DNA from 3 places in the Methylobacterium sp. 391_Methyba4 genome. Region 1 is predicted to be linked to each of the others. Evidence: predicted binding sites of a transcription regulator. Region 1 holds the regulator's gene; each other region holds the start of a gene.
What was found. The regulator PhoB, encoded in region 1, activates phosphate uptake and scavenging genes when phosphate is short. The targets are predictions, from matches to a motif close to TGTCATNNANCTGTCAT.

Region 1 (10,454 bases):
TCGAAGGGCGGGAGGGAGCCATGAAGCCGGCTATCGTCGAGTCCGATGGGCATCTGCCTGCGGGACAGTCGCTGAAGCGGGCGCTCGACACGCGCCAGCTCGGCCTCAACCTTCGCACGGTCTACGAAGGCAGCGTCGACACGCAGCCGATCACCGACACGCACGTCGAGCTGCTTCTGCGACTGCGCCAGAAGGAGCGGGAGCTGCGCCGGGCGATCTGATCCGGCCCCGCGCCGCTACCAGCGGCGCGCCCCCGGCCGTCGACGATACTCGGCGGCACGAATCAACGTCAGCACCCGGTCGAGGTTGACCAGCAGCTCGGCCTCCTCGCGCCGCGCTGCGTCCGCCAGCTCCGGATCGGTGGAGAATTTCTGGCGCGCCTGCGCCAGCGTGAGGGCACGCTCCACGGCCTCCCGCTCCGCATGCAGGGCCGACCAGACCGGGTCGGCATCCGCCCCCGTATCGACCTCCTCGCCGCCCACGATCCGACGTCCTCCCGCTGTCACTGCCGCTGGCATTGCCCCGGCATTCCCGCTGCCCATGCGGGTTATGAACGCGCGAGAACCACGAACCGTGCCGTCGGGCCCGCGGCGCGATGTCATCCCGGTGTCATCTGCCTGTCGTATGCGCCCCTCCATCGGGCGGCCGGCGCTGGGTCTCTTCGGAAGATCGGCCGCAGAGCTCTGCCGCGGGCATGGGCTTGCCGGCAGGGCAGCGCAGGCTCTTGCCCGACGGCAACGGAGAATCCCTTGAGACCCTTCGCTTACGCGCTCGCCGTCGGCCTCGCGACGGTTCAGCTGGCGTCCGCGGCGCTCGCCGCCGATATCACCGGCGCCGGGGCTACGTTCCCCTTCCCGGTCTACTCCAAGTGGGCCGAGGCCTATCGCAAGGAGACCGGCTCGGGCCTCAACTACCAGTCGATCGGCTCCGGGGGCGGCATCAAGCAGATCCAGGCGAAGACGGTCGATTTCGGCGCCACCGACGCGCCCCTCAAGCCCGAGCAGCTCGCCAAGGACGGTCTCGTCCAGTTCCCGACCGTGATGGGCGGCGTCGTGCCGGTGGTGAACATCCCCGGGATCGAGCCGGGCAAGCTCAAGCTCACCGGCGACGTGCTGGCCGACATCTATGCCGGCAAGATCGCCAAGTGGAGCGATCCGCGGATCGCGAAACTCAATGACGGGCTGAAGCTTCCCGACTCCAACATCACCCCGGTCTACCGCTCCGACGCGTCGGGCACGACCAACATCTTCACCACCTACCTGTCCCAGGTCTCCGAGCCCTGGAAGAAGGAATACGGCGCCGCCACGACGATCTCCTGGCCGGTGGGGCAGGGTGGCAAGGGCAACGAGGGCGTGACCGCCACGGTGAAGCAGGTCCCGAACGCGATCGGCTACGTCGAGTCGGCCTACGCCAAGCAGAACAAGCTTTCCTACGCCCTGCTGCAGAACAAGGCCGGCAAGTATCCGCAGCCCGACGACAAGGCGTTCCAGGCCGCGGCGGCGAGCGCCGACTGGAAGGCGACCCCGGGCTTCGGCATCTCCCTGACCAACCAGCCGGGCGAGGCGGCGTGGCCGATCACGGCGGCGACCTTCATCCTGGTCCACAAGGATGCCGTCGATCCGGCCAAGTCCGCCGATGTGCTCAAGTTCTTCAACTGGGCCTACAAGAACGGCGACAAGCTCGCCGTCGACCTCGACTATGTCCCGCTGCCGGACAACGTCGTCGAGCTGATCCACCAGGAGTGGAAGGACGTGAAGGGCAAGGACGGTAAGCCCGTCTTCAACATGTGAGCGTGGCCGGGAGGAGGTGCGAACCTCCTCCCTCGCTTCTCGGAACGCCCCGCGCTACCACGCCGTCTTCGCAGAGAACAGCGGATGCCCGCTTTGACTGAATCGATCGCCCTCGGCCGAACCCGTTCCGCGACGGCGCGGAAGGCGCCGAGCCGGAGCCTCGACACCCTGTTCCGGACCTCCTCGTATGCCGCAGCGCTGCTGGTGCTGCTCGTCCTCGCCGGCATCCTGGGCTCGATCCTCTACGGCGGTTGGCCCGCCTTCCGCGAATTCGGCTTCGGATTCCTGACCTCCAGCGCCTGGAACGTCGGGACCGAGCAGTACGGCGCCCTGGTGGCGGTGATCGGGACCGTCGCCTCCGCCTTCCTGGCGCTCCTGATCGGCGTCCCCGTCTCCCTCGGGATCGCGGTCTACCTCACCCAGCTCTGCCCGGGCTGGGCCCGCAAGCCGGTCGCCATGACGATCGAGCTGCTCGCCGCCGTGCCCAGCATCATCTACGGCATGTGGGGCCTGTTCGTGTTCGCGCCGCTCTTCGCGCGCTACATCCAGATCCCGGCCTCGAACCTCGTCGAGGGCATGCCGATCGTCGGCACCTTGTTCTACGCCCGGGTGCCCTCGGGCGTCGGCGTCTTCACCGCCGGGATCATCCTGGCGATCATGATCGTGCCGTTCATCGCCTCGATCGCCCGCGACATGCTCGACCAGATCCCGACCGTGCTGCGCGAGAGCGCCTACGGCATCGGCTGCACCACCTGGGAGGTGGTGCGCCACGTGCTGGTGCCGCAGGCCTCGGTCTCGATCATCGGGGCGATCATGCTCGGCCTCGGCCGGGCGCTGGGCGAGACGATGGCGGTGACCTTCGTGGTCGGCAACGCCAACCGCCTCTCGGCCTCGATCTTCGATCCGAGCTCGACCATCGCGTCGCGCATCGCCAACGAGTTCAACGAAGCCGACGGCCTCCAGCTCAACGCCCTGATGGCTCTGGGCTGCATCCTGTTCGTGATCACCTTCGTGGTTCTCATCATCGCCCGGCTGCTGACGCGCCGCGTCCAGGCCGCCTGAGGAGCACGCGCGATGGACGCCTCCCCCACGATGACCGCGGCGCCCCGGCGCCGCTCCGGCCGGGTCCGTCAGGGCCGGCGCATCGCCGACCGCACGCTGCGGGTTGCCTGCACCGGGGCGACTCTGGTGGGCGCCCTGGTCCTGGGCTCGATCCTGGTGATGCTGATCGTCCAGGGCGTGCGCGGCTTCACGCCGACCCTGTTCACCAACCCGACGCCGGGCCCCGGATCCGAGGGCGGCGGCATCGCCAACGCCATTCTGGGCAGCCTCGTCCTGACCGGGATCGGCATCGTGATCGCGACGCCGGTCGGCGTCATGGCCGGGACGTTCCTGGCCGAGTACGGGCGCGGCTCGAAGCTCGCAGCCCTGATCCGCTTCCTCAACGACATCCTGCTCTCGGCGCCGTCGATCCTGATCGGCCTGTTCGTCTACACCCTGATGGTGCGGCCGATGGGCACCTATTCGGGCTGGGCCGGCGGCGTCGCGCTCGCGATCATCGCCGTTCCGGTGATCGTCCGCACCACCGAGGACATGCTGCGGCTCGTCCCCGGAACCCTGCGGGAGGCCGGCGCGGCGCTCGGGGCGCCGCCCTCGACGGTGATCATCAACGTCACGTGGCGGGCGGCCTCGGCCGGCATCGTCACCGGGATCATCCTGGCCCTGGCGCGCATCGCCGGCGAGACGGCGCCATTGCTGTTCACCGCGCTCAACAACAATTCCTGGTTCTCGGCCAACCTGATGGGCGGCGTCGCGAACCTGCCGGTGATGATCTACCAGTTCGCCCTGTCGCCCTACCCGAACTGGCAGGGCCTCGCCTGGGCCGGCGCGCTTCTGATCACCGCCACCATCCTGGTGCTGTCGATCATTGCCCGCCTTGTGATCAAGCCGCAGACCTCGCGCTGAGACCCTTCGAGGACACGACGATGAACGCCGCCTCCGCGATCCCCACGGTCGAGCTGAACCGCAACCGCGCCGACGAGGGCGGTCCCGTGCGGATCGCCGTGAAGCGCCTGAACTTCTACTACGGCAGCTTCCACGGGTTGAAGGACGTCAACCTCAACTTTCACGACCGGCAGGTCACGGCGCTGATCGGGCCCTCGGGCTGCGGCAAGTCCACCCTGCTGCGCTGCTTCAACCGGATCTACAGCCTCTATCCGGAGCAGCGGGCCGAGGGCGAGATCCTCCTGGACGGCGAGAACATCCTCAGCCCCTCCATCGACCTGAACGAGCTGCGCTCGCGCATCGGCATGGTGTTCCAGAAGCCGACGCCGTTCCCGATGTCGATCTATGACAACGTCGCCTTCGGCCTGCGCCTCTACGAGAAGCTGCCGAAATCCGAACTCGACGGCCGGATCGAGGCCTCCCTGCGCAAGGCCGCCCTCTGGGACGAGGTGAAGGACAAGCTCAAGCAGCAGGGCACGGGCCTGTCGGGCGGCCAGCAGCAGCGCCTGTGCATCGCCCGCACGGTGGCGCAGCGCCCAGAGGTGATCCTGTTCGACGAGCCGACCTCGGCCCTCGACCCGATCTCCACCGGCCGCATCGAGGAGCTGATCGAGCAGTTGCGCGACGAGTTCACCATCGTGATCGTCACCCACAACATGCAGCAGGCGGCGCGCATCTCGCAGTTCACCGCCTTCATGTATCTGGGCCAGCTGATCGAGTTCGGTCCGACCAACCGGATGTTCATGAACCCGACGGAACGCCGCACCCAGGACTACATCACCGGCCGGTTCGGCTAGTCTGCCTGAACGCTCCGGTCTCGGGGAAGGCCGTCCGGTCGCCGCATCCGCGGAGGGCCGGCGGGTCCCCGAGGGCCTCCCCGGAGCGCCGCCCCCGGGACCCATCGAAGGATTCGCCATGCCCGGCCATATCGTCACCTCCTACGACACCGACCTGGAGAACCTGCGTCGCTCGATCTCGGAGATGGGCGGCGTGGCCGAGAAGATGACCGCGGAGGCGACGGACGCCCTCGTGCGCCGGGACGACACGCTCGCCCAGGCGGTGATCGTCGCCGACAAGCGCCTCGACACCCTGCAGCGGGACATCGAGGAGCGCGCCGTGCTGTTGATCGCCCGGCGTCAGCCCCTGGCGATCGATCTGCGTGAGACGATCTCGGCGATCCGCGTCTCCGGCGACCTCGAGCGGATCGGCGACCTCGCCAAGAACGTCGCCAAGCGGGTGGTGGCGATCTCCGATCAGGCGCCGGCCCAGAAGATCGTTCTCGGCGTGCGCCACATGAGCGACCTCGCGGAGGGCCAGCTCAAGGACGTTCTCGACGCCTATGCGAGCCGCGACGTCCAGGCAGCCCACGATGTCTGGGAGCGGGACGGCGAGATCGACGCCCTTTACAATTCGCTGTTCCGCGAGCTCCTGACCTACATGATGGAGGATCCGCGCAACATCTCGTTCTGCACGCATCTTCTGTTCTGCGCCAAGAACGTCGAGCGGATCGGCGACCACACCACCAACATCGCCGAGACGATCCATTATCTCGCCACGGGCGAGGCCCTGGCGGGCGACCGGCCGAAGAACGATGCGTCGAACTATGCGACCGTGGACGGGGTGCCGGCTCCGTAAGCGGGCCGCCCCCGGTCCAGGCGTCGGCCTGCGCGCGCTCCTGTGGGGCGCCGCCGGAGAATCGGAGCGTGCGGGTTGAGGCTGAGCGGCGCCTCCTGCACCCTCCGCCTGCCCGCCGGCTCCAAGGAGAGTCGGCGCGCCTGCAGGCCGTATGGCGCCGCTTCGTGAACGGATCTTCGAACGTGAGCATGCAAGTCCTGATCGTCGAGGACGAGGAGGCGCTGACCACGCTGCTGCGCTACAATCTGGAAGCCGAGGGCTTTCTGGTGGATTCCGCGGCTCGCGGCGACGACGCGGAGCTGCTCCTGGCGGAGCGGATTCCCGATCTCGTCCTGCTCGACTGGATGCTGCCCGGCCTGTCGGGCATCGAGCTGTGCCGGCGGATCCGGGCGCGCCGGGAGACCGAGCGGCTGCCCGTGATCATGCTCACCGCCCGGGGCGAGGAGGGCGACCGGATCCGCGGTCTCGGGACGGGCGCCGACGACTACATCGTCAAGCCGTTCTCCGTCCCGGAACTGCTCGCCCGGATCCGCGCGCTGCTCCGCCGGGCCAAGCCCGCCCATGTCTCGGACCGGCTGGCGGCGGGCGACCTCGAACTCGACCGCACCGGCCATCGCGTCCGCCGCGGCGGCGAGGAGCTGCATCTCGGCCCCACAGAGTTCCGTCTGCTGGAATTCCTGATGCTGGCGCCGGGCCGGGTCTTCTCCCGCGAGCAGCTCCTCGACGGGGTCTGGGGACACGACGTCTACATCGACGAGCGCACGGTCGACGTCCATGTCGGGCGGCTGCGCAAGGCACTGAACGGCCCGCGCCAAGCCGACCCGATCCGTACGGTCCGCGGCTCGGGCTACGCCTTCGACGAGACGTTCTCGCTCGACGCTTGAGAGGGGCGCGAAGCGTTCCGGGACAAAGGGTTCCGGGCCGGAGGCCGGTCGGCCGCGCCGCCCGCCCGCTTGCAGCGAAGGGAGCCAGGGACGTTCGAGGCCGGCGGATGCTGCGAGGCCCGGCGGCCCCCCGGGCCTCGCGCAGATTCAGCGGGTCAGCGCCGCGCTCCGGCCGGACGCGACCGGCACGGCGTCGAGCGCCGCCAGAACCGTCCCCTCGGTGAGGATCTGCGGAAGCACCTGAGGCGCTCCGGTTCCGGTATAGAGGAGGTAGAGCGGCACGCCGCTGCGCCCGTGCTTCTCCAGCAGACGGGTGATCTCGGGATTCTGGTTGGTCCAGTCGCCCTTCATGTAGGTCACGCCGCGCTCGGCCATCGCGGCCCGCACGGCCTTGGTGTTGAGCGAGGTCGCCTCGTTCACCGCGCAGGTGATGCACCACGCGGCGGTCATGTCCACGAAGACGGGGCGGTGCGCGTCCACCAGGGCGTCGAGACGCGCTTGAGTGAAGGGCTCGACCCCGTCGGCGGCGGCCTGCGCCGACGGCGCGGCGCGGTCCCGCGGAAGGGTCACGGCGAGGGCCGCCACGGCGACCAGCGCGAGCGCCGCAGCGACCCGCGCGACCCGGCCCGCCCCGGGCGCGGCGGCGCGGCCGTGTTCCCAAGCCCAGGCGGCGAAGCCCACCAGGACGAGGCCGATCAGTGCCGCCAGCAGCCCACGCGGATCGACCTGCTGCGCCAGTACCCAGATCAGCCAGGCCACGGTGGCGTAGACCGGGAAGGCCAGGACCTGCTTGAGGGTCTCCATCCACGCGCCCGGCCGCGGCAGCGCCCGCAGGGCCGGCGGCCAGAGGGTCAGCACCAGGAAGGGCAGGGCGAGGCCGAGGCCGAGGCTCGCGAAGACGGCGAGCGCGACACCGGCACTCTGCGTCAGCGCGAAGCCCACCGCCGAGCCCATGAACGGCGCCGTGCAGGGGGTCGCCACCAGGGTCGCCAGCACGCCCGTGAAGAACGAGCCGCTCAGGCCGGCACGCCGGGTCAGGCCGTCTCCGAGGCCGGCGAGCCGGCCGCCGACATGGACCACCCCGGACAGGCTCAGGCCCATCGCGAACAGCAGATAGGCGAGGGCTGCGACCATGGCGGGCGATTGCAGCTGGAAGCCCCAGCCGATCGCGGCCCCGCCACCCTTCAGGGCGATCAGCAGGGATGCGAGGCCGAGGAAGCTCGCCAGCACGCCGGCCGTGTAGGCGAGGCCGTGCAGCCGCAGCCGCGCCGGGCCCTCGCCGGCATGCCGCACGAGGCTCAGCACCTTGATGGACAGCACCGGGAAGACGCAGGGCATCAGGTTGAGGATCAGGCCGCCCAGAAAGGCGAAGGCCGCGGCGGTCGCGAGGGTCAGCGCGTCGAACTCGGCGACGGCCGGCGGGGCTCCGGCCGGATTCGGCGCGCTCGACGCGGCCGCGACGGCAGGAAGCACCGGCTCGTCACCATACGCGAAGGCGAGGCGGCGGGTGCCGTCCGTGCCGACCTCGTCGATCGTCAGGACGCCGGGCAGGGCCGCGGGCGCAGGATCGGTCGGGCTGCTGCGCGCGATGGTCAGATGCAGACCGGTCTCGTCGACGGTCATCACCTGCGCGGCGGCGTTGTCGATCGCCGTCTCAGCATAGGGGAAATAGGCGGCGTTCCGGACGGATTCCGGTTTCAGGCCGGTCGCGGCGAAATCGAGCTGGAGCGTGTCGCCCTGGCTCGACAGGCGCAGGGGCCAGAGCGCCGGCGCGGGTAGGGCAGCCCGGGCGCGCGCGAACAGCGCGGCGTTGGCCGGGTCCGGCTCGGCCTTGCCCACCGGCAGGGTGAGCGCGAGATCGGCCGAACCGGGGACGCACTCGGTCTCGCAGACGAGATAGGTCAGCTTCGCCTGGATCTGAACGGGATTGGCCGGGTCGAGGCTCGGCGGCGGCGTCACGGGCACGAGGAGCGTGACCTCACCCTCGTAGCCGTAATTCATGAGGGTCGCGATCGGGATGCGCTCCGGCGCCGGCCATCGGATCGCGCTGGCGTTGAAGCCGGCCGGCAGGGTCCAGGTCACCTCCGGAGGCAGTCCGGAATCGCCCGGGTTGCGCCAGTAGACGTGCCAGCCGGGCTTGATCTGCATCCGCACCGCCAGCGTGAACGGCTGCGCGCCGGCGACCGCGGCGGGCTCGGCCACGAGGCTCGCCCGCACGAGGTCGGCCGGCGTGCGGAAGCCCTGCGGGACCCCTTGGGCTGCGGCGGCCGAGAGGCTCGCGGCGAAGGCCAGGATCAGAATGGCGAGGCGGCGGATCATGCTGTCCCTTCGCGCGCAGGGCGGGCGCGGTTTCACGCGCGGTGTATCCGGGCCAGCGCGGGCGTTTCGATGGCGGTGGGTCTTACCACGGGCCGCGCCCGGGATCCCACGCCGATCGCTCAGTCCGCGAGCGGCACGGTCGCACGCTCCAGCCAGTCGCGCGTCCCGGCATCGACCCGGGGCGCCAGGGTCTCGCGCACCCGGGCGTGATAGGCATCGATCCAGGCGCGCTCCTCCGGTTCGAGCAGGTCCGGCTGGATCAGCCGCCGATCATAGGGGGCGAGCGTCAGGGTCTCGAAGCCCAACATCGGGCGCTCGCCGCCCGCGATCGTGCGGGGCTCGACCAGCACGAGGTTCTCGATCCGGATTCCGTAGGCGCCGCGGGCGTAATAGCCCGGCTCGTTCGACAGGATCATGCCGGGCTCCAGCGCCACCGTGCCGGTCTTGGCGATCCGCTGCGGTCCCTCGTGCACCGACAGGAAGGCGCCGACGCCGTGGCCGGTGCCGTGATCGAAGTCGAGCCCCGCCTGCCAGAGCGGCGCCCGGGCGAAGGCGTCGATCTGAGCGCCGGTCGTGCCGACAGGAAACACCGCCCGGGCAATCGCGACGTGGCCCTTCAGCACCCGGGTGTAACGGTCGCGCATCTCGGCGCTCGGCGTGCCCACCGCGACTGTGCGGGTGATGTCGGTGGTGCCGTCCGGATACTGCGCACCGGAATCGATCAGGAACAACTCGCCGGTCCGGACCGTCCGGTCGGTGGCGCGGCTCACCCGGTAATGGACGATCGCGCCGTTCGGCCCGGATCCCGAGATCGTCGGGAACGAGACCTCGCGCAGATCGCCGCCCGCCGCGCGGAAATCCTCAAGGGCCTCGACGGCGGCGATCTCGGTGAGGCCCCCGGCCGCGGCCGCACCGTCGAGCCAGGCAAGAAACCGCACGACACTCGCCCCGTCGCGGACATGGGCGGCGCGCGCACCGGCGATCTCGGCGGCGTTCTTGACCGCCTTCATGCCGGTGATCGGATCCTTGCCGACATCGGCGGTGCCGCCGGCAGCCTCGATCTTTTCCTTCAGGGCGACGGCGCCGGTCGCCGCGTCGAGGCGGACACGCACGCCGGCGAGGGATCCCAGCCCGTCGTCCAGTTCCGCCCGGGGCAGGATCTCGGCGATCGGGGCCAGCACCGCGCGCAGCGCCGGATCGACCTCGGGCGAGACCAGGAACAGCCGCGCCAACCCCTCGCGCGGCAGGATGGCATAGCCGAGGGCCAGGGGCGTGTGACCGACATCGGAGCCGCGCAGGTTGAAGGCCCAGGCGAGATTGTGCGGATCCGAGATAATCAGCGCATCGCAGCCGCCCTCGGCGAGGGCCGCCCGGATCCGGGCGATTTTGTCGGTGCAGGCCTCGCCGCACAGGGCGTCCGGATGGAGCACCACCGGCCCGGCGGGGGGCCTCGGGCGGCCCGCCCAGACGGCGTCGACGAGGTTCGGCACGGCCCGCACCGTGCCGCCGGCCCGGGTGGCGGCCCGCTCCAGGCGTGCGAGACCGTCGGGTGTATGCAGCCAGGGATCGTAGCCCAGAACCTGATCCCTCTTGAGGTTGACGCCGATCCAGGCTTCCGGCGTCGACTCGGCCAGCGGCACCACCGTGAGGATACCGGTATCGACCTGTTCGGGCGCCTGCAGGGTGTAGCGGCCGTCGACGACCAGCGCGGCGGATTCCATCAGGATCACGGCCGTCCCCGCAGAGCCGGTAAAGCCGGTGAGCCAAGCCAGCCGTTCGGCGTCGGCCGGAACGTATTCGGACTGGTGCTCGTCCGCCCGGG
Region 2 (10,454 bases), 1.6 Mb from region 1:
CCGCCCGGGACGCCCCGGCCAGCGCCTCCAGGGCGTCGTCGTGGCCGGGGCCCGCCCGCTCGCCGTCGCCGGCGAGCGCGTGCTCGAACACCGAGGCGGCGAGCAGCTCCATCTGGTAGGCGGCGGTGCCGCGGTTGGCGTACTTGAACGAGACGACCTCGCCCTGCTCGGTGGTGCGGAACCGGCCGCGGATCGAGCCCGGCGGCTGGGCCATGATGCCGCGATGGGTCGGCACGCCGCCGCGGCTCACCGAGCCGCCGCGCCCGTGGAAGAAGGCGATGCCGACACCGAGTTCCTCGCCGAGCCGGGTCAGCTTGCTCTGCGCCTTGTAGAGCTCCCAGTTGGCGGCGACGAAGCCGCCGTCCTTGTTGGAGTCGGAATAGCCGATCATCACCTCCTGCACCCCGCCCTGCCAGCGGGTTGAGCGGCGCACCACCGGCACGCCGAGCAGCGCCCGCATGATCGCCGGGGCGGCACGCAGGTCGTCGATGGTCTCGAACAGGGGCACGATCGGCAGCGGGCAGATCTCCGTCCCGGCCGCGTCGAGGAACACCCCCGCCTCCTTGGCCAGCAGGTAGGCGCCGAGGACGTCATCCACCGAGCGAGTCATCGACAGCACGAAGGCGCCGAACGCCTCCCGGTCGAGGGCCTCGCGCATCTCGGCGACGAGGGCGAAGGTGGCGAGGGTCTCCCGGGCGGCGTCGGGCAGGTCCTCGAAGGACCGCTCGGGATCACGGGGCCGGGCGAGTTCGGTATCGAGCCACTGGCGCCACGCGGTCGAACCGAGGGCCGGCGGCTCGCCGTCGCCGTTGCGCTGGCGCCAGAGGGCGTGGAGCGTGTCGGTGGTCCGCGTGGTGTTCTCGCGCAGGTCGAGCCGGACCGTCGAGAAGCGGAAGATCTCCACCATGCGCCGGACAGGGCGGACGAGATCCCGCGCCAGCGCCCCGCACTTGGCCTCCGTCAGGCCGCGCTCCAGGGTGCGCAGATCCTCGATCAGGCCGTCGGCGCTGGCGTAGTCGGGACCGGACGGGTGCTCACCTTCGTTGCGGGCGATCGTCGCCTCGATCTTGCGCAGGACGCAGGAGAGATACTGGCGATAAGGCTCGCCCGGGTTGCGCCGGGTGATGGCGCGGGCCTGGCCGCTCTCGGCGAGCTGCCGTTCGAGTTCCGCGTGAAAGCTTTCGGGCAGCGGCAGCGAGCGCTCGGTGAGCGAGAGGGTCCGGCCCAGTTCCCGCACGCCGTCGCGATAGCGGGTGAGCGAGGCCAGGGCGTTGCGGTGCAGGGTCTGCCGGGTGACCGCGGCCGTGACGTAGGGGTTGCCGTCCCGGTCGCCGCCGATCCACGAGCCGAACTGGAAGAATGGCGGCACCTTGAAGTCCGTGCCCGGATAGGTCTCGGCGAGGGCCTCGTGCAGGGTCTCCAGGGTCTCGGGCAGCATCTCGAACAGGGTCTCGTCGAAGAAGTGCAGCCCCCAGGCCACTTCCCGCTCGACCGTCGCCTTCTCCAGGTGCAGCTCGCCCGTCATCCAGACCAGCTCGATCTGGTCGCGGAGCTCGTTCATGAGACCGTTGCGCTCACGATCGGTCCAGCGCGGCATCTCCAGCTCGCGCAGCACGAGGTAGATCCGGCGGAACTTCTCCAGCACCGTCACGCGCTTGCCCTCGGTGGGGTGCGCGGTGAGCGTCGGGCGGATGCGCAGGTCGCTGAGCAGCGCCTGGATCTTCTCCGGGGGCACGCCCTGCCGGCGGGCATCCGCGAAGACCTTGGCGAAGGAGCCGCTGAGCGCGGCACGGCCTTCCGTGCGCTCCACGTGCCGGCGGCGGCGCATCGCGGCGTTCTGCTCGGCGATGGAGATCAGCTGGAACCAGATGCCCTGCACCTGCAGCGCGCGCGCCAGCATCTGCGGCGAGAAGCGCGAGATGTCGGCCGTGCCGTGCAGGACCGCCTCGAGGTCGGGATCGTGCCGGCGGGCGACATCGAGCAGCGCCTGGAACAGGATGTCCAGCGCCTGCTCGGCCGAGGTGCCGACGATCACCGGCGGCGCGAAGGCTGTCGCGTCGACGAGACCTGGATGTGCGTGAAGGGTGCGGGTCATGAGGCCACCTCGTGGCGCGCGGTTTTCTTGGAGGATGTTCAGCGCGAAGCGTCGTCACCGCCGGCTCGGGAGGTACGCGCATCGGCCGGTGCCCAGCGCGACGAGCCCCCTCTCCCGTGCGGGAGAGGGTCGGGGTGAGGAACGCGATGGTTCAGGATCGAGCGCGCCGCCGGTACGCCGATGGACCGCGCCTTCTCCGGAAGGATCCGATCCCTCACCCTGTCCCTCTCCCGCACGGGAGGGGGACCCACGCCGCATTCTGAGACTGTGCGGCAGGCTGGCTGCGGCTACGCCGCCCGGGCCAGCACGTCGGCCACCGTCTGGCCGAAGGAACCCGGATCGGGCGCCACGGTGAGGCCGTAGGAGCGCATGATCTCGGCCTTCTCGGCGGCGCTGTCGCCGGCAGCCGAGATGATCGCCCCCGCATGGCCCATGCGGCGGCCCTTCGGCGCCGTGAGCCCCGCCACGAAGCCGATCACCGGCTTCGACATGTTCTCGCGGATCCAGGCCGACGCCTCGGCCTCCTGCGGGCCGCCGATCTCGCCGATCATCAGCACCGCGTCCGTGTCCGGATCGGTCTCGAACAGGGCGAGGTGGTCGAGGAAGGACGAGCCGTTGATCGGATCGCCGCCGATCCCCACCGAGGTGGAGATGCCGAGCCCGAGCTCCTTGAGCTGCGAGGCCGCCTCGTAGCCGAGCGTCCCCGAGCGGGAGATCACCCCGACATTGCCGGGGAGATAGATGTGACCGGGCATGATGCCGAGCATCGCCTTGCCGGGGGAGATGATGCCGGCACAGTTCGGGCCGACCACCATCGTGCGGCGATCCCGCGGATAGCGCATCAGGTAGCGCTTCACCCGCATCATGTCCTGGGCCGGGATGCCGTCCGTGATCGAGCAGACCAGCCGCAGGCCGGCATCGGCCGCCTCCATGATGGCGTCGGCCGCGAAGGGGGGCGCCACGAAGGTGATGGACGTGGTGGCGCCGGTCGCCGCCACCGCCTCCTTGACGGTGTTGAACACCGGCAGGCCGAGATGGGTGCGGCCGCCCTTGCCCGGAGTGACGCCGCCGACGACGTTCGTGCCGTAATCCAGCATCTCCTTGGCGTGGAAGGTGCCCTTGTCGCCCGTGATGCCCTGGACGATGATCGGGGTGGTCTCGTCGATGAGGATGCTCATGGCGCGGTCTCCCCTTCAGTGCTGCGTCTTGGCGGTGGCGCAGGCGTCGACCGCCTTCTTGGCCGCCTCCGACAGGGTGTCGGCGGTGATCAGGTCGAGGCCGCTCTCGGCCAGGATCTTCTTGCCCGCCTCCACGTTCGTACCGGCGAGCCGGACCACCAGCGGCACGTCGATCTTCACTTCGCGCGCGGCCTGGACGACACCCTCGGCGACCCAGTCGCAGCGGTTGATGCCGGCGAAGATGTTGACGAGGATCGCCTTCACGTTGCGGTCCGACAGGACCAGCCGGAAGGCCGTGGCCACCCGCTCGGGCGAGGCGCCGCCGCCGACATCCAGGAAGTTCGCCGGCTCGCCGCCCGCGTGCTTGATCATGTCCATGGTGGCCATGGCCAGCCCGGCGCCGTTGACGATGCAGCCGATCTCGCCCTCGAGGCCGATGTAGCTGAGGTTGTGCTCGGCGGCCTGCGCCTCGCGGGGATCGCCCTGCGAGGGGTCGTGCATGTCGGCGATGCCCGGCCGGCGGAACATCGCGTTGTCGTCGAAGGACATCTTGGCATCGAGCGCGAGCACCCGGTCGTCCTTGGTGACGACCAGCGGATTGATCTCCAGCATCGTGCCGTCGCAGTCGCGGAACGCCCGATAGGCGTTCATGATCGTCTTCACCGCGGCCGAGACCTGCTTGATGTTGAGACCGAGCTGGAAGGCGATCTCCCGGGCCTGGAACTGCTGCAGGCCCACCGCCGGCTCGACCACCACCTGGATCAGGGCGTCGGGCTCGTTCGCGGCGATCTCCTCGATGTCCATGCCACCGCGCTGGCTGGCGATGACGCGCACGCGCTCGGCCTTCCGGTCCAGCACGTAGCCGAGGTAGAGCTCACGCTCGAACGGGTCGGCGGTCTCGACGTAGACCCGCTGGACCGGCTTACCCTCGGGGCCGGTCTGGTGGGTGACGAGGCGCTTGCCGAGGAGATCCTTGGCGGCGTCGCGGACCTCGTTATAGGTCCGGCAGAGCTTGATGCCGCCGGCCTTTCCGCGGGCACCCGCGTGGATCTGCGCCTTCACGGCCCAGAAGGATCCGCCCAATTCCGTAGCCGCGTAGACCGCCTGATCCGGGCTGAACGCGATCGCGCCCTTCGGGACGGCCACGCCGAAGCTCGCAAGCAGCTCCTTGGCCTGATACTCGTGGACGTCCATTCGGCGCCTCCTCCGCGGTTCGTTGCCGCCGTTGATGCCCTTCACTTTAGTTGAGTCGAAGGAATAAGCCCGTCAAATTTTTTGATCCCGGGCTTGACGACGACTTTTTCGCGGTCGCAGCACGGATCGTATTCGATGCTGCGCTGCGGCATACTCAAAAACAACGAGGCCGGGGCATGATGCACCCGGCCTCGACTGTCGATGGTTTGCCGGCGCCAGGATCAAGCGCCGCGGGCGTCAGTTCACTTTGGTCTTCACCACCTCGTAGACCTTCTCGGTCAAGGCCCCGGCCCCGGCCAGAAGGTCTTCGAGTTCCTTCAGCCGCTCGTCGGCGAAGTCCCGGTCCTCGAGACCCTTCGCGTTCACGTAGACGTTGAGCGCCGCGCTGCGCAGTCCGGCATAGGCGGAGAGCACGGCCACGCCGGCATCCGACACGACGTTGAGGTTGCCCTTGTCGGCGGTGATCGCCGCGAGGTCGATCACCGCGCGGCACGCCCGGCAGCAGGCGAGCGGCACGTCGCAGGCCGTCTTGAGGGCCGCCTGGATTTTCTCCGCGCGGGCCGCCTTCTCGTCGTCGGTGGCCTTGGGCAGGCCGTAGGCCCCCATCACGGCGTCGAAGGCCTGGACGTCCTCCCCGATCATGCCGGTGAGCACGACCCGCAGGCCCTCGGACTTGGCCAGGACCTCCTTCAGCTCGGCCTCGACCTCGACATACTTCTTCTTGCCGATGGTGAGGTTGCAGACCATCGACACCAGAGCCGCGCCCATGGCGCCGGAGATCGCCGCCGCGCCGCCACCGCCGGGGGTCGGGGCGGCGCTGGCGAGTTCCGTCAGGAAGGTCTGGATGGACGCGTTTTCCGGCGCCTGCTGCGTGTCCGACATGGGCGTTTCTCCCGTCAGGCCATCGACTTGGCGAGCGAATAAATCTCCTCGGCGTCGAGCACCTTGTCGGTGCTCTCGAAGAGCTGGCCCACGCAGGCCCGGTGCAGCTTGAGCTTCAACCCGCCGATGCCCAGCGCGCCGAAGGCCTGCTTGCCGTTGCGCTCCTTCCCCTTGTCCATCACGTCGATGCCGCCGATGCCCGTCGGGGGCTGGGCGTTGTAGTCGGCGACGAACTCGATGGACGATTCCTGCGCCCAGGCGGATTCGGGCAGCAGCTCGACGCCGATGGCGCCGGCCGTGAACACGAGGTTCGTGCCCTTCACGAGGGCCACGCGGGAGGCCTCGTCGGGGGTCGCGGCGGCCTTCACGTTGACCTTGAAGCGCTTGTTGATCTGGTCCGCGGCAGCCTGGGTCTTGTCGAGGGCGCGGCCCGCGATGGTGACCTCGGCGCCCTCGCCGGCGAGCAGCGCGGCCGAGCGCATGCCGACCGGGCCGGTGCCGGCCAGCACGACGGCCTTCTTGCCCTGGAGCGAGCCTGCGGCCTTCGCCACCAGCGCGACGCCCGCGGCGGCCGTGGTGTTGGAGCCGTTGGAATCGAGCATGACCGAGACGCGGAACGGGCCGAAGAACCGCTTCTTGACCGCGGTGAACAGCTCCTCGCCGGCCGCCATGCTGCCGCCGCCGACGAAGATCGCCGTCGACTTCTTCTCGGAACCGCCACGGGTGTAGATCGTGCCGTCGACCAGAGCGCCGACATTGTCGGGGTTCACGCCACCGTAGCCGGCGATGTGGTCGGCGCCGCCGTCGTAGCCGACGACCGTGTCGAACACGTTCGGCACGGCATCGGTGTCGAACAGGAACAGCAGCTTCTTCGTCACGATTCAGACCTTTCTGTCGCGCCCTGCGGCGCTATCGTCTTGTTTTCAAAGGGCGGTCGCAGCGCGCGACCCATCCGCGTCATCGTGCGCCCGAGCTATCAGATGGCATAGCGGGCGAGGCGCGGGCCCCCTCTCCCGTGCGGGAGAGGGACAGGGTGAGGGGCGTGCCTCATCCGGAGAGTTCTCCTCCCTCACCCCAACCCTCTCCCGCACGGGAGAGGGGGCCTGTCGTGCCTACTCGACCACGTTCTGCGGCTTGCCCGCCACGAACGCCTCGACGTTGTCGACGAGCTGGTCGGCCAGGATCTGCATCGCCTCCTTGCTCGCCCAGGCCACGTGCGGCGTGACGATCAGGTTCGGCAGGTCGGCCTCGCACAGGATGTTGCCGTCCTTGGGCGGCTCCTGCGCCACCACGTCGAAGCCGGCGCCCGCGATGGTGCCGTCCTTGAGCGCTTCGAGCAGGGCCGCCTCGTCCACGAGCCCGCCGCGGGCCGTGTTGATGAGGATGGCGCTCTTCTTCATCTTCTTGAACTCGGCCGCGCCGATCATGCCCTTGGTCTCGGGGGTCAGCGGCACGTGCAGCGTGATCACGTCGGACTGCGTCAGGATCGTCTCGAAATCGACGAGCCCCTCCTGCGGGAACACGTCGTAGGCGATGACCGTCATGCCGAGCGCCTCGGCGCGCTTGGCGATCGACTTGCCGAGCGCCCCGTAGCCGACGATGCCCAGCGTCGAGCCGGCGATGTCGTAGATCGGGTAGTCGAAGTAGCAGAACTGCTTGGACTTCGCCCAGTCGCCCCGCTTCACCGAGTTCGCGTAGGGCACGATCGCCCGGCGCAGGGCGAACATCAGCCCGACCACATGCTCCGGCACGGTGTTGAAGGCGTAGTTGCGGATGTTGACGACGGTGATGCCCTGCGCCTTGGCCGCGGCCTTGTCGACCACGTCGGTGCCGGTGGCGGCGACGGCGATCAGCTTCAGGTCGGGGAGCTGCTTCAGCGTCTCGGCCCGCATCGGGACCTTGTTGATCAGCGCGATCTCCGCCCCCTGGAGGCGGGAGACGATCTCTTCCGGCGTCCAGGTCGAGTCGTGCTCGACGTATTCGTGCGGGAAGTTGAACGGTCGGACCCTGGCATCGAGGGATTCACGATCCAGGAACACGATCTTCTTGGTCATAGGACCCCTCTCGTACGACGGGCAGTTTCCTCGATAGTCTTGTTCTTACTTGCGCGTCGGGGCGGGCCCGGCAACCCGGCCCCGCCCCGATCGCGTGCGCCGATTACGCCTTATGCAGCGGATTCTCGCGCAGATAGCTGGAGGCGGCGGCGACGCCCGAGCCCGGCGTGACCTTGATGCCGCAATCGATCATGGCCATCTCGGCGCCCGCGATGGCGCCCAGCAGCGAGAGCTCGTTCAGGTCGCCCAGGTGGCCGATGCGGAACACCTTGCCGGCGACTTTCGAGAGGCCGGCCCCGAGCGACAGGTTGTAGCGCTCGTAGGCGTGGATGATCACCTTGGCGGCGTCGGCGCCCTCCGGCACCACGATCGCCGTGACCGTATCGGAGTTCCACTTCGGCTCCTTGGCGCAGGGCTTGAGGCCCCAGGCCGCCACGGCCTGACGGGTCGCCTCGGCGAGCACGTGATGGCGGTGGTAGACGTTCTCCAGCCCCTCCTCCTTCACGATCGCCAGGGCCTCGCGCAGGCCGTAGAGCAGCGGCAGGACGGGGGTGTAGGGGAAGTAGCCGGTGGCGTTGGCGGCCAGCTGGTCCTTCCAGGCGAAGTAGGCATGGCCGAGCCGGTCGTTGCGGCCGGTGCCGCCCTCGGCGATCTTGAGCGCCTTCGGGCTGATGCAGATCAGGCCGAGGCCGGCCGGCAGCATGAAGCCCTTCTGCGAGCCCGCGATGGCGCAGTCGACCTTCCAGTCGTCCATGTAGAACGGCAGCGAGCCGATCGACGAGATGCCGTCCACGAACAGCAGCGCCGGGTGGCCGGCGGCGTCGATCGCCTTGCGCACCGCGCCGATGTCGCTGGTGACGCCCGTGGCGGTCTCGTTGTGGACGACCATCACGGCCTTGATCTTATGGTCCTTGTCGGCGCGCAGGGCCTCCTCGATCTTCTGCGGATCGGCGCCGGTGCCCCACTCCTCCTCCTGGACGACCACGTCGAGGCCGAGGCGCTGGGCCATGTCGACCCAGAGGTGGCTGAACTGGCCGTAGCGCGAGGTCAGCACCGTGTCGCCGCGGCAGAGGGTGTTGGACAGGGCCGATTCCCAGATGCCGGTGCCCGAGGACGGGAACAGGATGACCGTCCCGGCGGTCGAGCCGAACACCATCTTGGAGTCCTGGAGCAGCGGCTTCACCAGCTCGGGGAAGCTCGGCGAGCGGTGATCCTCAGACGGCACGTGCATGGCGCGCAGGACGCGCTCCGGGATGTTCGTAGGGCCGGGAATGAAGAGGTGGTTGCGACCGGGGCGCCGGGTTGCGGCCATGATGTTTCCTCCGAAAAATCCATTGTGCGCGGGCGTGAACCCGCGCCGGGTTGTCCAAGCGTCCTCAGGGAGTCGGTCCGGCGCCGTCGAAAGCGGCTCGCGCCGCGCCCCCTCGAACGCCATCCTCTGCCGTGATCGGGGGGCCTCCGCGGAGCGGCAGGCGGCCTCACGCCGCTCGCGTCGCGGCACGCCCCCGCGCGCCGGTCGCCTCCGAAATGCCGTCCCGTCCAACGGCCTCAGGGCCGTCCTCGCCGCCTTCCTGTCAAGGTCCGGCCGAACTCGTGCCGAGCCGCCGGTTCCTGGTATTATGAGCGGGCGAAGCTCGAAAGGAAAACCGGAAAAACTTCCAGAACTTGGCAAAAAAATTTTTTGTGCGGCGCAACGAAGCCGAGGTCCGGTTGAGATGCTTTGCGGCGCCGCAACGCGGACGGGTGGCCCCGCCGGGACTCCGCGTCATCAAACTGAGATGGGATCGCGCTCTGGATCCCGGCACCGTTCAGCCGCCGGGAGAGGGTTGCCGTGGCCGAGGTTGAGGAGATGCCGGTCCGCGTGCGGACGCTGTTCCTGTCCGACCTGCATCTCGGAACGCGCGGCTGCCAAGCCGGCCTGCTCCTGTCGTTCCTGAAGGATTACGACGCCGACACGATCTATCTCGTCGGCGACATCGTGGACGGCTGGCAGTTGCGCTCGGGCTGGTACTGGCCGCAGGAGCACAACGACGTGGTGCAGAAGCTCCTGCGCAAGGTCCGCAAGGGCGCGCGGATCGTCTACCTGCCCGGCAACCACGACGAGTTCCTGCGCGACTATGTGGGCACGAGCTTCGGCGGCATCGAGCTGGCCGAGACCGCGATCCACGAGGCGGCGGACGGCAAGCGCTACCTCGTGATCCACGGCGACCAGTTCGACATGGTCGTGCGGCACTCGCGCTGGCTCGCCCATCTCGGCGACGGCGCCTACACCCTGGCCCTGTCCCTCAACACCCTGATCAACAAGGTGCGGCGGCGCCTCGGCCTGTCCTACTGGTCGCTCTCCGCCTGGGCGAAGCTGCGCGTGAAGAACGCCGTGAGCTTCATCGGCCGCTTCGAGACGATCCTGGCCGAGGAGGCGCGCCGCCAGGGTGCCGACGGGGTGATCTGCGGCCACATCCACCATGCGGCGGACCGGCCGATCGGCGACCTGCGCTACCTCAACACCGGCGACTGGGTGGAATCCTGCACCGGTCTCGTGGAGCATTACGACGGCCGGATCGAGGTTCTGCACTATCCGAGCCTCCTGCGGGCGCAGGCGGCCGAGGCCGTGCCGCAACCCCTGGCGGGCCGGCGCGCGGTGGCTTGAGGGCACCGCCGTGAAGCTTCTGATCGCCAGCGACGCGTGGCATCCCCAGGTGAACGGCGTCGTCCGCTCCCTGGAGCAGATGGTCCGCCGCGCCCCGGAACACGGCTTCGCGACAGCCCTGCTCTCCGTGGCGGATTTCCGGTCGCTGCCGCTCCCGGGCTATCCCGAGATCCGCCTCGCCTATGCCAGCCGGGAGCGGGTGGCGGCGCGCTGGACGGCGGAACGGCCGACCCACGTGCATATCGCCACGGAGGGGCCCGTGGGGTTGGCCGTGCGGCGCCATTGCTTGGCGCACAACCTGCCGTTCACGACGAGCTACCACACCCGCTTCCCGGAATATCTCGCGGCCCGCGCGCCGGTGCCGGAAGCGTGGTCCTACGCCTATCTGCGCCGGTTCCACGGCG
Region 3 (10,454 bases), 2.9 Mb from region 1:
CGACGCGATCGCCTTCCAGATCGCGCGCAACGTCTGGCGGTCGGGCGAACCGATTCCCACGGAGGCGGAACTCGCGGCGACCCATCGTGTCGCCATCGGCACCGTGCGCAAGGCGATCGATGTCCTGGTCGCCGACGGCTTGGTGGAGCGCCAGCAGGGCCGCGGCACCTTCGTCCGCCGGCCGCGCTTCGACCGATCCTTGTTCCGGTTCTTCCGGCATCTGGGGCCGGATGGGAGCCAGGCCGTGCCGGAAGGGCGGATCCTGCTGCGCGAGGCCCGGCCGGCGCCCGCGGCCGTGCGCGAAGCCCTCGGCCCCGACGCAGGCGGCGAGGCGATCCGCCTGATCCGGACGCGGCTTCTGCAGGGCCGACCGATCCTGTCCGAGGAGATCTGGCTGCCGGCCGCACGCTTCGCACCGCTCCTCGAGGCGCCGCTGACGGAGATCGGCGATCTGCTCTACCCCGCCTACGAGCGCCTGTGCGGCGAGATCGTCGCCCGGGCGGAGGAGACCCTGACGGTCGGCATCGCCGATGCGACCGACGCCGAGCGCCTCGGGATCGCGGAGGGCGAGCCCGTCGTCGTGATCGCGCGCCTCGCCTTCGGCTTCGATGCCCGCCCGATCGAGTGGCGCGTGACGCGCGGCGCCGCCAAGGACTTCCGGTACCACATCGACATCCGGTGAAAGGCCGCCGGCTTGACGGGCCATCGGGCCCATGCTCATTAAGTCATATAAATGACTAGTCCTCTTTAGAGGGCGGAGGAAAGCCCGTGTTCCGCTGGTACCGTGAGGTCGGTCCGGCCGAGCGTCGCACCTTCTGGGCCTGTCTGGGCGGGTGGTCGCTCGACGCCCTGGACGTGCAGATGTTCAGCCTCGCCATCCCCGCCCTGGTCGCGAGCTTCGGGCTCAGCCGCCCGGAGGCCGGCCTGATCGGCGCGGTCACGCTGGTCGCGGCGGCGATCGGCGGCTGGCTCGGCGGCCTCATGGCGGATCGGATCGGCCGCGTCCGGGCCCTCCAGATCACGGTGCTGTGGTTCGCGGTCGCGACCTTCCTGGCGGCCTTCGCGCAGAGCTTCGGCCAGCTCTTGATCGTGAAGGCGCTGCAGGGGATCGGCTTCGGCGCCGAATGGGCGGCCGGCGCGGTCCTGATGGCGGATGCCATTCGGCCCGAGCATCGCGGCAAGGCGCTGGGCGCCGTCCAGGGCGGCTGGGCGCTCGGCTGGGGCGCGGCCGTGCTCCTCTCTACCGCGGCCTTCTCCGTATTGGATCAGGAGACCGCCTGGCGGGCTCTGTTCGCCTGCGGCCTCGCGCCCGCGCTCCTCGTCCTCTACCTCCGCCGCTCGGTCCCGGAGCCGGTCCGACCGGCCGCCGGACCGACCCGGCCGGCCATCGGGCCGCTCCTGATCTTCTCGCCCGGCCTGCGCCGGATCACGGTGATCGGGACGCTGCTCGGGCTGGGGGCGCACGGGGGCTTCCACGCCCTGTTCACGTGGCTGCCCACGTATCTGAGCGTCGAGCGCGGCGCCTCCGTGGCGGGCACCGGGCTCTACCTCGCGATCATCATCGCGGCCTTCGGCCTGGGCTGCCTCGTGGCGGGCGGCCTCGTGGACCGGCTCGGCCGCCGGCGGACGGTGGCGTTGTTCGCCGCCGGCTGCATGGCCCTGGTCGTCCTCTACCTGCTGGTGCCGGTCGGCGGCACGGGGCTGCTCCTTCTCGGCGCCCCGCTCGGTTTCTGCACGGCCGGGATCCCCGCGAGTCTCGCCGCTCTGTTCAGCGAGCTCTTCCCGGACGGCCTGCGCGGGACCGGGATGGGCTTCTGCTACAATGCCGGCCGTCTCGCCTCCGGGGTGCTGCCCCTCGGCGTCGGCCTGCTCAGCGAGATCTGCGGCCTTGGGACGGCGATCGGCCTGTCGGCCATCGGCGCCTACGGGCTCGTCCTCCTCGCCGTCGCGCTCCTGCCGGATCGGCAGTCCGGCGGCGCGCTGCTCCCCTAGACCGTGAGATGATCCGATGAACCGGCGCCTGTTCTGCCGTACCCTGTTCGCGGGCGGCGTCGCGCTCGCATTCCCCGTCCGCGGCCGGGCGGCCGAGACGGGCCTCGACGCGCGCGACGGCGTGGCGGCGGTGGATACCCACGCCCACGTCTTCACCCGGACCCTCACCCTGGTCGGGGACCGGCGCTACGCCCCGGCCTACGACGCGAGCGTCGCCGATTATCGCGCCATGCTGGACCGGAACGGCATGGCGCGCGGCGTGCTGATCCAGCCGAGCTTCCTCGGCACCGACAACAGCTACATGGTCTCGGCCCTGCGATCCGCCCCGGAGCGGCTGCGCGGCATCGCGGTGCTGGACCCCGCGGCGGAGACGGTCACCCTGCGCGATCTCGCCGACCAAGGCGTCGTCGGTCTGCGCCTCAACCTGATCGGCCGGCCGGACCCGGAGTTCGGCAGTCCGGTCTGGCGGGCCCACCTCGCCCGCGTGGCGGATCTCGGCTGGCAGATCGAGGTCCAGGCCGAGGCGCGGCGCCTCGCGCATCTGCTGCCGCCGCTGATCGAAGCGGGCGTCCCGGTGGTGGTCGATCATTTCGGCCGGATCGACCCCGCCCTCGGCATCGCCGATCCGGGCTTCGCCGACCTCCTCGGCTTCGGCCGCGGCGGCCGCGTCTGGGTCAAGCTCTCGGGCGCCTACCGCATCGGCAGCGGCGCGGCCGGCCGGCAGACGGCGCTGCAGGCGGCCGAGCGCCTGCGTGGTGCCTTCGGTGCGCGGCGCCTGCTCTGGGGCAGCGACTGGCCGCACACGCAGTTCGAGACCCAGGCCAGCCCCGCCGAGGCGCGGCGCGACCTCGACGCCTGGGTACCCGACCCGGCCGAGCGCCGGATCATCCTGGGCGAGACGCCCGCCGCCCTTTTCCGCTTCGACCACTGAGCCGCCCGGCGCGCGCCAGCCCGGATTTCAACGAGGACAGGACCATGGCAACACCGACCATGCCTCACGGGGCGGACGCGGCCGCCTTCGAGAGCCGAACGATGCGGAAGGTCGGCCTGCGCCTGATCCCCTTCCTCGTGCTCTGCTACTTCATCGCCTACGTCGACCGGGTGAATGTCGGATTCGCGGCGCTGACCATGAACCGCGACCTCGGCCTTTCCGCCGCGGCCTTCGGCCTGGGCGGCGGCCTGTTCTTCGTGGCCTACGTGCTGTTCGAGGTGCCGAGCAACCTCGCCATGGAGCGGGTCGGCGCCCGGATCTGGATCGCGCGGATCATGATCACCTGGGGGCTCGTCGGCATCGGTTCGGCCTTCGTCACCGGTCCGGCGAGCTTCGCCACCGCCCGCTTCCTGCTCGGCGCGGCCGAGGCCGGCTTCTTCCCCGGCGTGATCCTGTACCTGACCTACTGGTTCCCCAAGGCCTACCGGGCGCGGATCGTGGCGATGTTCATGGTCGCGATCCCGCTCTCCAGCTTCTTCGGCTCGCCGCTCTCGGCGGCGCTGCTCACCCTCGACGGGGCCGCGTCCCTGCGCGGCTGGCAGTGGCTGCTGATCATGGAGGCGATCCCGGCCGTCCTCCTCGGCATCGCCGCCCTGGCGCTGCTGCCGAGCCGGCCGGCCGAGGCGGCCTTCCTGAGCCCGGCGGAGCGCCGATGGCTGGCGGACCGGCTGGAGACCGAGCGCCGCGCCGCGGAGGCGGGTTCATCGCACCACGCCCACGGCCTCGCGGCGGTGTGGGCGGTGCTCGCCAGCCGTCAGGTCTGGCTCCTCGCCGTGATCTACGCGGGCAGTTCGGCCACCAGCAACACGCTGTCGCTGTGGATGCCGCAGATCCTCAAGGGGTTCGGCCTCAGCAACCTGGAGACCGGCCTGCTGAGCATGATCCCCTTCGGCATCGCCTCGGTGTTCATGATCGTCTGGGGCCTGCGGGCGGACCGCAGCGGCGAGCGCATCTGGAGCACGGCCCTGCCGCTGGCACTGACCTCGCTGAGCTTCGCCCTGACCCTGCTGACGGGCTCCCTCTGGATCACCCTGGTCCTGCTCTCGCTGGTCCTGCTCGGCAATTACGCGATCAAGGGCCCGTTCTTCGCCCTGGCGACCGAGACGCTGCCGCCGGCCCAGACGGCGGCCGGCATCGCGGCGATCAACACGCTGGCGCATCTGGGGACCGGAGCGATCACCTCGCTGATCGGGGTGCTGCGCGAGCAGACCGGCAGCTTCCCCGTCGCCCTGCTGCCGCTCTGCGCCCTCACGGGCATCGGCTGTGCCCTGGTCTTCTGGATCGGCCGGCACCCGTCGCGGCCGCCGGCCGTCGGCCCGGCCCCGTCGATTGCGGGGGGCTGAAGCGGTGGGGAACCGGCCGGCCGCGCGTCGATCCCGCGACCGGCCTCCTCGGCGATCCCGCGCCGCCATGCCATGATGGCGCGGGAGGATTCGACATGCACGACAGCGGCGACGATCACACGCACCCGCATGCGCACGACGAGGCCCACGAGCCGGGCGCCCCGGAGCGGTGGAAGCACGACGGCGTGCGGGTCATCCCGGGCGACCGGCTTGATGCCAACACCGCGCAGACGCCCGGCATGTTCCGGCAGGCGGCCGTCAACGCCGCCCGGGTCGGCGCCCAGAAGATCTGGGCCGGCACGGTGGCGATCCAGCCCGACGCCAAGACCGGCGTGCACCATCACGGCGAGCTGGAGAGCGTGATCTACGTGGTCTCCGGCCGGGCCCGGATGCGCTGGGGCGACAAGCTCGAATACGTGGCCGAGGCCGGCCCCGGCGACTTCATCTTCGTGCCGCCCTTCGTGCCGCACCAGGAGATCAACGCCTCGACCGACGAGCCCCTGCATTGCGTGCTGGTGCGCTCCGACAACGAGGCGGTGGTGGTCAACCTGCCCGATGTCGAGGCCGCCGAGACGCCCGAGACCGTCTACTGGGTCGATCCGATCCACAGGCATCCGTGAGCGACCGGCGCCCGCGGCGATAGGCCGGACGCCGCGCCCCGGCGGCCGCGTCGAGTGCGGAAGCGGCCTCGCCCGGCCGGCCCACCGCGTCTTCCCCCCCGGATGCCCCGCCGGCCTCAGACGGGCCCCGATCCGGGATGCGGGCCCATGCGGCGGCGGTCGTGTTCGATGGCGAAGACATGGGCGTAGAGGTTGGCGACCCAGCCCCGGCCCTCGACCGTGAGGTCGAGGAAGCGGATCGCATCCCCGATCACGGGCTCGATCTTGCCCCAGAAGAAGGACGGATAGCGCTCGGCAAGGTCGGCCGGGCTGTCGTAGCCGAGTTCCGCGTTGACGCCGATCTCGGCGAATTCGTGAAACAGCGCATTCAACTTGCGCGGATAAAGCGGGTCGCCGAGCTGCCCGATCAGGTCGGCCGCCCGCAACAGGCCCGCCTCGGTCCCGGTCTCGCGATGCGCGTCGTCTTCCGGCACCGGGAAGCGGGTCAGCTCGATCGCCCGGATGACCCGGCCCGCATCGACGAGATCGTGCGTGCCGAAGCGCTCCTGGACAGCGAGTTTCGAGCGCTCGACGTGATACGGCGCCAGCGCCGCATCGGAGGCCCCGCGGGGCAGGCACACGGTCCCGCCCCGCGCGTCGATGACGAAGGCCTGGGCCCGGTCGCCCGCGCAGACGCCGCGCACGTAACCGATGTCGTGGTAGAGAGCGGCCAGGATCATGTGCAGCCAGTCCTCCGGCGTGACACCCTCGTGCAGGAAGCGGCCGCGCAGGATGTCCTGGGCGACCAGGGTGACGAGGGCCGTATGATCGCCGTCATGGTAGAGGGCATCGCTCCCGACGATCCGCTCGATCGTCAGGCGCGCCGAGGCCTCGATGATCTCGGCATAGCGCGGCTCCCGGCTGCCGAAGGTCCGCTGGTAGGTGACGGCGAGGTGCTCGCCGAGGGCATCGGCGAGCATCTTGGTCGCGTCGAACATGGTCGGGCCTCGCCGTCAGCTGCGGCCGGCGGCGACGCGCCGGGCCGGGTCGGTGCAGATCACGTGGACCGCTCCCCGCGTTGCACCAGCCGTTCTTCGAGATAGGCCGCCGCATCCGCGTAGAGTTCGTAGCGGCGGAGCAGGACCGCGCGCTTCTCGGCCGGCGTCGCCGCATCGAGCTTGCCATGGGCCTTGTCGGCGCGGGCGCGCATCTTCCTGGCGAGCTTCTCGAACGCCGCGTCGATCCGGGCGCCGACCTTCTCGCCTTCGGCCCGCGCCGGATCCAGATCGCCCGGCGCCCGCCCAGGCGGGGGCTTCGTCGCTTCTCCAGCCATGACGCGTCTCCGGTCGCGGTGCTCCGTGGCCGAAGCGTATGACGGAACGATCACGGGGGCGATACCGGATCGTCCGCCCGCGGACCGATCGCTTCTCAGGCCTGTCACGGAAGGCTGCTCTAGCTCGGCCGTCCGACACGCAGGGGGACCCGCGATGAGGCTCGACGACAGTGCTGCCCTGGATGCCGCCCTGGAGGCGATCCGGCGCGACCTTGCCGACAGCTACGATGAGGAGGTGGAACTCGGGCTCGAGGAGGAGCGCCTCGATCGGCTCGCCGCCGACGGCGCACAGCCCGAGCGCCTGGACCGCAAGGTCTATTTCCGCGAACTGCTGCGCCTGCAGCACGAACTGGTCCGCCTCCAGGACTGGGTGCAGGATCGGAAGCTGCGTGTCGTCGTCCTCTTCGAGGGCCGCGATTCGGCCGGGAAGGGCGGCGTGATCAAGCGGATCACCCAGCGCCTCAACCCCCGCGTCTGCCGCGTGGCCGCCCTGCCGGCCCCGAGCGAGCGCGAGCGGACGCAATGGTACTTCCAGCGCTACGTCTCTCACCTGCCGGCCGGCGGGGAGATCGTGCTGTTCGACCGGTCCTGGTACAACCGCGCCGGGGTCGAGCGGGTGATGGGCTTCTGCACCGAGGCGGAGGTCGAGGAGTTCTTCCGCTCGGTGCCCGAGTTCGAGCGGATGCTGGTGCGCTCCGGCATCGTCCTCCTCAAATACTGGTTCTCGATCACCGACGCGGAACAGGAATTCCGCTTCCAGATGCGGATCCGCGATCCGCTCAAGCAGTGGAAGCTGTCGCCGATGGACGTCGAGTCGCGTCGGCGCTGGGAGGATTACACGCGGGCGAAGGAGGACATGCTGGCGCGCACCCACATCCCCGAGGCGCCCTGGCGGGTGGTCGAGGCGGTGGACAAGCGCCGGGCCCGCCTGAACTGCATCAGCCATCTGCTCGGCCAGATCCCGTACGGCAGCGTGGAGCACCCGCCGGTCCACCTGCCGGCCCGCCTGCGGCATGCGGATTACGTGCGCGGTCCGGTCCCCGCCGAGATGTACGTGCCGGACGCGTACTGAACGGGGCGCCGCGGCCCGGGGCGGGAGTCGTGATCCTGTCGTGCAGACGCCGCTATAGCGCCGCCATGGCGAAGCGCCCGATGACCCTCGACCTGTTCACGACCCTCGACATCGTCGATGACGACGTCTCGGCCGTCGTGGACGCGTATCTGGCCGATCCCACGCCCGGCTCTGTGGCGTTCGGGGACGGCTTCCGCATCGACCCTGCGGTGGCGGTGGCCTCGCATCCCTTCGCCCGGACGCTGATCGATCAGCCCTGGGCCGATACCGGACTGCGCCGGGCGGCGATCCGCGCCGCCATCCTGCTGGCGGAGCCCGAACGGGTCTGATCGAACCGGGCCGTTCGGCCCGTGACTGTCGCGCTCGGGATGGCGGGCCCCGTCGCACCGCCGGCGCGGTCGCGTCGCGGCGGCGCCCGGTCGGCCCGCTTGCGCGCGATCTGCGCCCGATCTTCGCCCGATCTTCGCCCGTGCCGGACCTCCTCCTAAAGCGGTATGCGCGCGGCCTTCCATCGGCGCGGCGACCCGGATCTATCCTGGGGCGATCACGGGGCGGATGGACGGCCCGCCGCCACGGTGAACGATTGGTTTACCCAATCGGCAAACTTGCACCGACCGCCCCGATCCGGATGCGATCGGCCGGCGTTCTACGGGCAGTTCCACCGGAGACGTGCTGCCATGCTGATCTTGAATCCGCTGACCGGACAAACCGTCGAGGTGCGTGTTCCCCGGCCGAAGCCGAAAGCCGCCTGAACGCGCGTCGCGTTCCGCTCGGCGGGCGGCCCCGGAGGCCTCCCGCGCTCCGCTCGCTTCCCCTGCACGTCCGCGGCATCGGCGGCGTGCCCCTCCAGGCCCGCCCACGCCATGATGCCGACCGACCTCGACAGACCCGCCGAACTGACCCTGTGGCCGGGCTACGCGCCCGCCCGGGTCGCCGACTCGCGCAGCTTCCCGACGCTGCGGGCCGCCCTGGCCGCCGCGGTCGCGGCGATCGACGCCGAGGATGCTAGCCCGTGGATCATCACGGAGGACGGCGACATCCTCGCGCCGGGATGGATCCGGGCGAACTCCGCGGAGACCCGTCGCCAATAGCCGGCCGTCAGCCCGCGATCCCGGGCGCCCTCCGGTAATCGCTCGGTGAGAGTCCGTAGCTCTCCTTGAAGCGTCGGCTGAAGTGGCTCTGGGTACTGAAGCCGCAGCTATAGGCCAGCTCGCCCACGGACAGGTGGCTGAAGCCGGGATCCGTGAGCCGCTGTGCGGCGCTCTCCAAACGCCGCCGCCAGATCCAGTCTGCGATGTTGCGGTCCTGCTCGCGGAACAGCGTCTGCAGGTGGCGCAGCGACACGCCGACCGCCGCCGCGAGCTGGGCGGGGTCGAGATTCACGTCGCCCAGATTGGCCTCGATATGGGCCAAGGCGCGCTGAAAGATGAGGATCCCCTGGATGTTCCTCGGGGGCTCGTGGGCGAGGCGCTCCGCGATGCTGGCGACCACCAGATCGACGCCGATCGAGGCCATGCGGTTCGCCATGTCCGGGGTCATCTGACCGGCGGTGCGGGCGAGTTCCTGGAAGAAGGTCGTGACCATCGACGTGCCGACCTGGTCGGCCCCGATCGTCAGGGCCGTGAAGCGGCGCGTCGAGCCGAGCGCCCGTTCCAGGCACGCGCGCGGCATCTCGATGAACAGCGTCTGCGTGTCGCCATCCGAACCCATGACGGCTGGCCGCCGATCCATCACGACGATGTCGCCGGGATTTTGGATCGCCGTGCGATCGTCCTGCGCGCTGAACACGCGGCCCTTCAGGGTGATCGCGACGTTCAGCGTCTCGTATTTGCCGTGCCGCCGGATCGTGTCCGGGGTCGCGACGGTCGTGACGGCACTCTGCGTCACCCGGGTGATGAGCAGAGGTCCGACCTCGGCGGCCTCCAGGGAGCCGGCGAATCCGTGAGCGGCGGTGGGCGTAAGTTCGACAGGCACAATGCGATCGAAGATCGTCTCACGCCAGAAGCGGAAACTGTCTTCTGGCGCGTAATCCGCCGTCGAGAACAAAGTCCTCATTGCAACTTCTTGTATTCGGGCGCCCGCGTGCGCGCTCAGGAAAACGGTAGCACGCTTCCAGGCAAGCGCAATGGGACGGACCAACCTATGAAGGTTTTCATCCCATTCAGGAGGCCGCCCCGTGTCCCCATCGACTCCGATGAGCCCCCAATCCAATATCGAGCTGGTTGCTGGGCTCGTCGTTGCCTACGTGTCGAATAACCGGGTCCCCGTGAGCGAACTGCCGGCCCTGATCGCGCAGTGCCACAGCGCGATCAGCGCGCTGGCGTATCCCGGGAGCGGGCCGGTGACGGCGGCCCCGGATCTGCAGGTGCGGCTCGACAAGCCGAGCGCGGCACAGGTCCGCGGCTCGGTCCGGCCCGACGGCATCATGAGCTTCATCGACGGGCGCGTCTACAAGACCCTCAAGCGCCATCTGACGGCGCATGGGCTGGACCCGCAGAGCTATCGCGCGCGCTTCGGCCTGCCGGGCGACTATCCGATGGTCGCCCGGGAATATGCCGAACGCCGGGCCGCGCTGGCGCGTGCGATCGCCCAGGGCGTGCCCCGCGACCGGGCCGCCTGAGCCGGCGGATCCCGACGGGCTGAGGCCGCCCCACCTCGGATTCCGACGAGGAGGTTCTCCTGACCGGGCAACGGGCCGTCTTCCCGGGGCCGATGACCCACCGGGAGACCGGCGTTTCCGAAAGGCCCGGCGTCCCGCGCTTCAGGCGGCCGCATGCCGGCCGTCCGGCAGCAGATCCCGGCTGGCCTGTTCGATACGCTTGAGCCAGTCCTCGGCCGACTCCGCCCGCACGATCGCGGCCTCGGCGCGCTCGTCGGCGTCCCGGACCCGCCCGTCGGCCAGCGCCTCGACCTCGCGGACGCGCAGTGCCGCCTGGGTCTGCACCTCCTGCAGATGCGCCCGCAGCGCCTCGATTTCCTGCCGGGCCGCCTGCAGCTCCGCAGACAGGGTCTCGCAGGTGGCGGATCGCTGGCGCAGGCGCTGATCCTGCTCCTGGGCCGCGATGCTCGCGGCCGACAGCGTGTCCAGAACCTGGCTCCAGTCCGCATCCGGCCGCGACGGTGG

Region 2: P9K36_RS21175 (UDP-2,3-diacylglucosamine diphosphatase) is a predicted target of PhoB. The motif match lies at 9,167-9,183, and genes of this name have one in related genera.
Region 3: ppk2 (polyphosphate kinase 2) is a predicted target of PhoB. The motif match lies at 6,297-6,313, and genes of this name have one in related genera.

What each region holds. Positions count from the first base shown of each region.
Region 1 is NZ_CP121475.1:2,903,727-2,914,180, reverse strand. It holds gene P9K36_RS13590 (hypothetical protein) at 21-221, shown strand; gene P9K36_RS13585 (hypothetical protein) at 237-482, opposite strand; gene pstS (phosphate ABC transporter substrate-binding protein PstS) at 750-1,790, shown strand; gene pstC (phosphate ABC transporter permease subunit PstC) at 1,875-2,852, shown strand; gene pstA (phosphate ABC transporter permease PstA) at 2,865-3,755, shown strand; gene pstB (phosphate ABC transporter ATP-binding protein PstB) at 3,776-4,591, shown strand; gene phoU (phosphate signaling complex protein PhoU) at 4,710-5,429, shown strand; gene phoB (phosphate regulon transcriptional regulator PhoB) at 5,618-6,313, shown strand; gene P9K36_RS13550 (protein-disulfide reductase DsbD domain-containing protein) at 6,461-8,632, opposite strand; gene P9K36_RS13545 (aminopeptidase P family protein) at 8,752-10,454, opposite strand, start outside.
Region 2 is NZ_CP121475.1:4,503,292-4,513,745, forward strand. It holds gene P9K36_RS21140 (phosphoenolpyruvate carboxylase) at 1-2,095, opposite strand, end outside; gene sucD (succinate--CoA ligase subunit alpha) at 2,383-3,273, opposite strand; gene P9K36_RS21150 (malate--CoA ligase subunit beta) at 3,289-4,467, opposite strand; gene fchA (methenyltetrahydrofolate cyclohydrolase) at 4,705-5,349, opposite strand; gene P9K36_RS21160 (NADP-dependent methylenetetrahydromethanopterin/methylenetetrahydrofolate dehydrogenase) at 5,364-6,227, opposite strand; gene P9K36_RS21165 (D-2-hydroxyacid dehydrogenase) at 6,462-7,403, opposite strand; gene P9K36_RS21170 (aminotransferase class V-fold PLP-dependent enzyme) at 7,507-8,715, opposite strand; gene P9K36_RS21175 (UDP-2,3-diacylglucosamine diphosphatase) at 9,235-10,050, shown strand; gene P9K36_RS21180 (glycosyltransferase family 1 protein) at 10,061-10,454, shown strand, end outside.
Region 3 is NZ_CP121475.1:5,800,508-5,810,961, forward strand. It holds gene P9K36_RS27265 (GntR family transcriptional regulator) at 1-682, shown strand, start outside; gene P9K36_RS27270 (MFS transporter) at 769-1,992, shown strand; gene P9K36_RS27275 (amidohydrolase family protein) at 2,009-2,923, shown strand; gene P9K36_RS27280 (MFS transporter) at 2,968-4,326, shown strand; gene P9K36_RS27285 (cupin domain-containing protein) at 4,422-4,946, shown strand; gene P9K36_RS27290 (hypothetical protein) at 5,063-5,923, opposite strand; gene P9K36_RS27295 (hypothetical protein) at 5,983-6,258, opposite strand; gene ppk2 (polyphosphate kinase 2) at 6,413-7,330, shown strand; gene P9K36_RS27305 (hypothetical protein) at 7,411-7,659, shown strand; gene P9K36_RS27310 (hypothetical protein) at 8,194-8,421, shown strand; gene P9K36_RS27315 (helix-turn-helix domain-containing protein) at 8,429-9,385, opposite strand; gene P9K36_RS27320 (MucR family transcriptional regulator) at 9,525-9,950, shown strand; gene P9K36_RS27325 (hypothetical protein) at 10,092-10,454, opposite strand, start outside.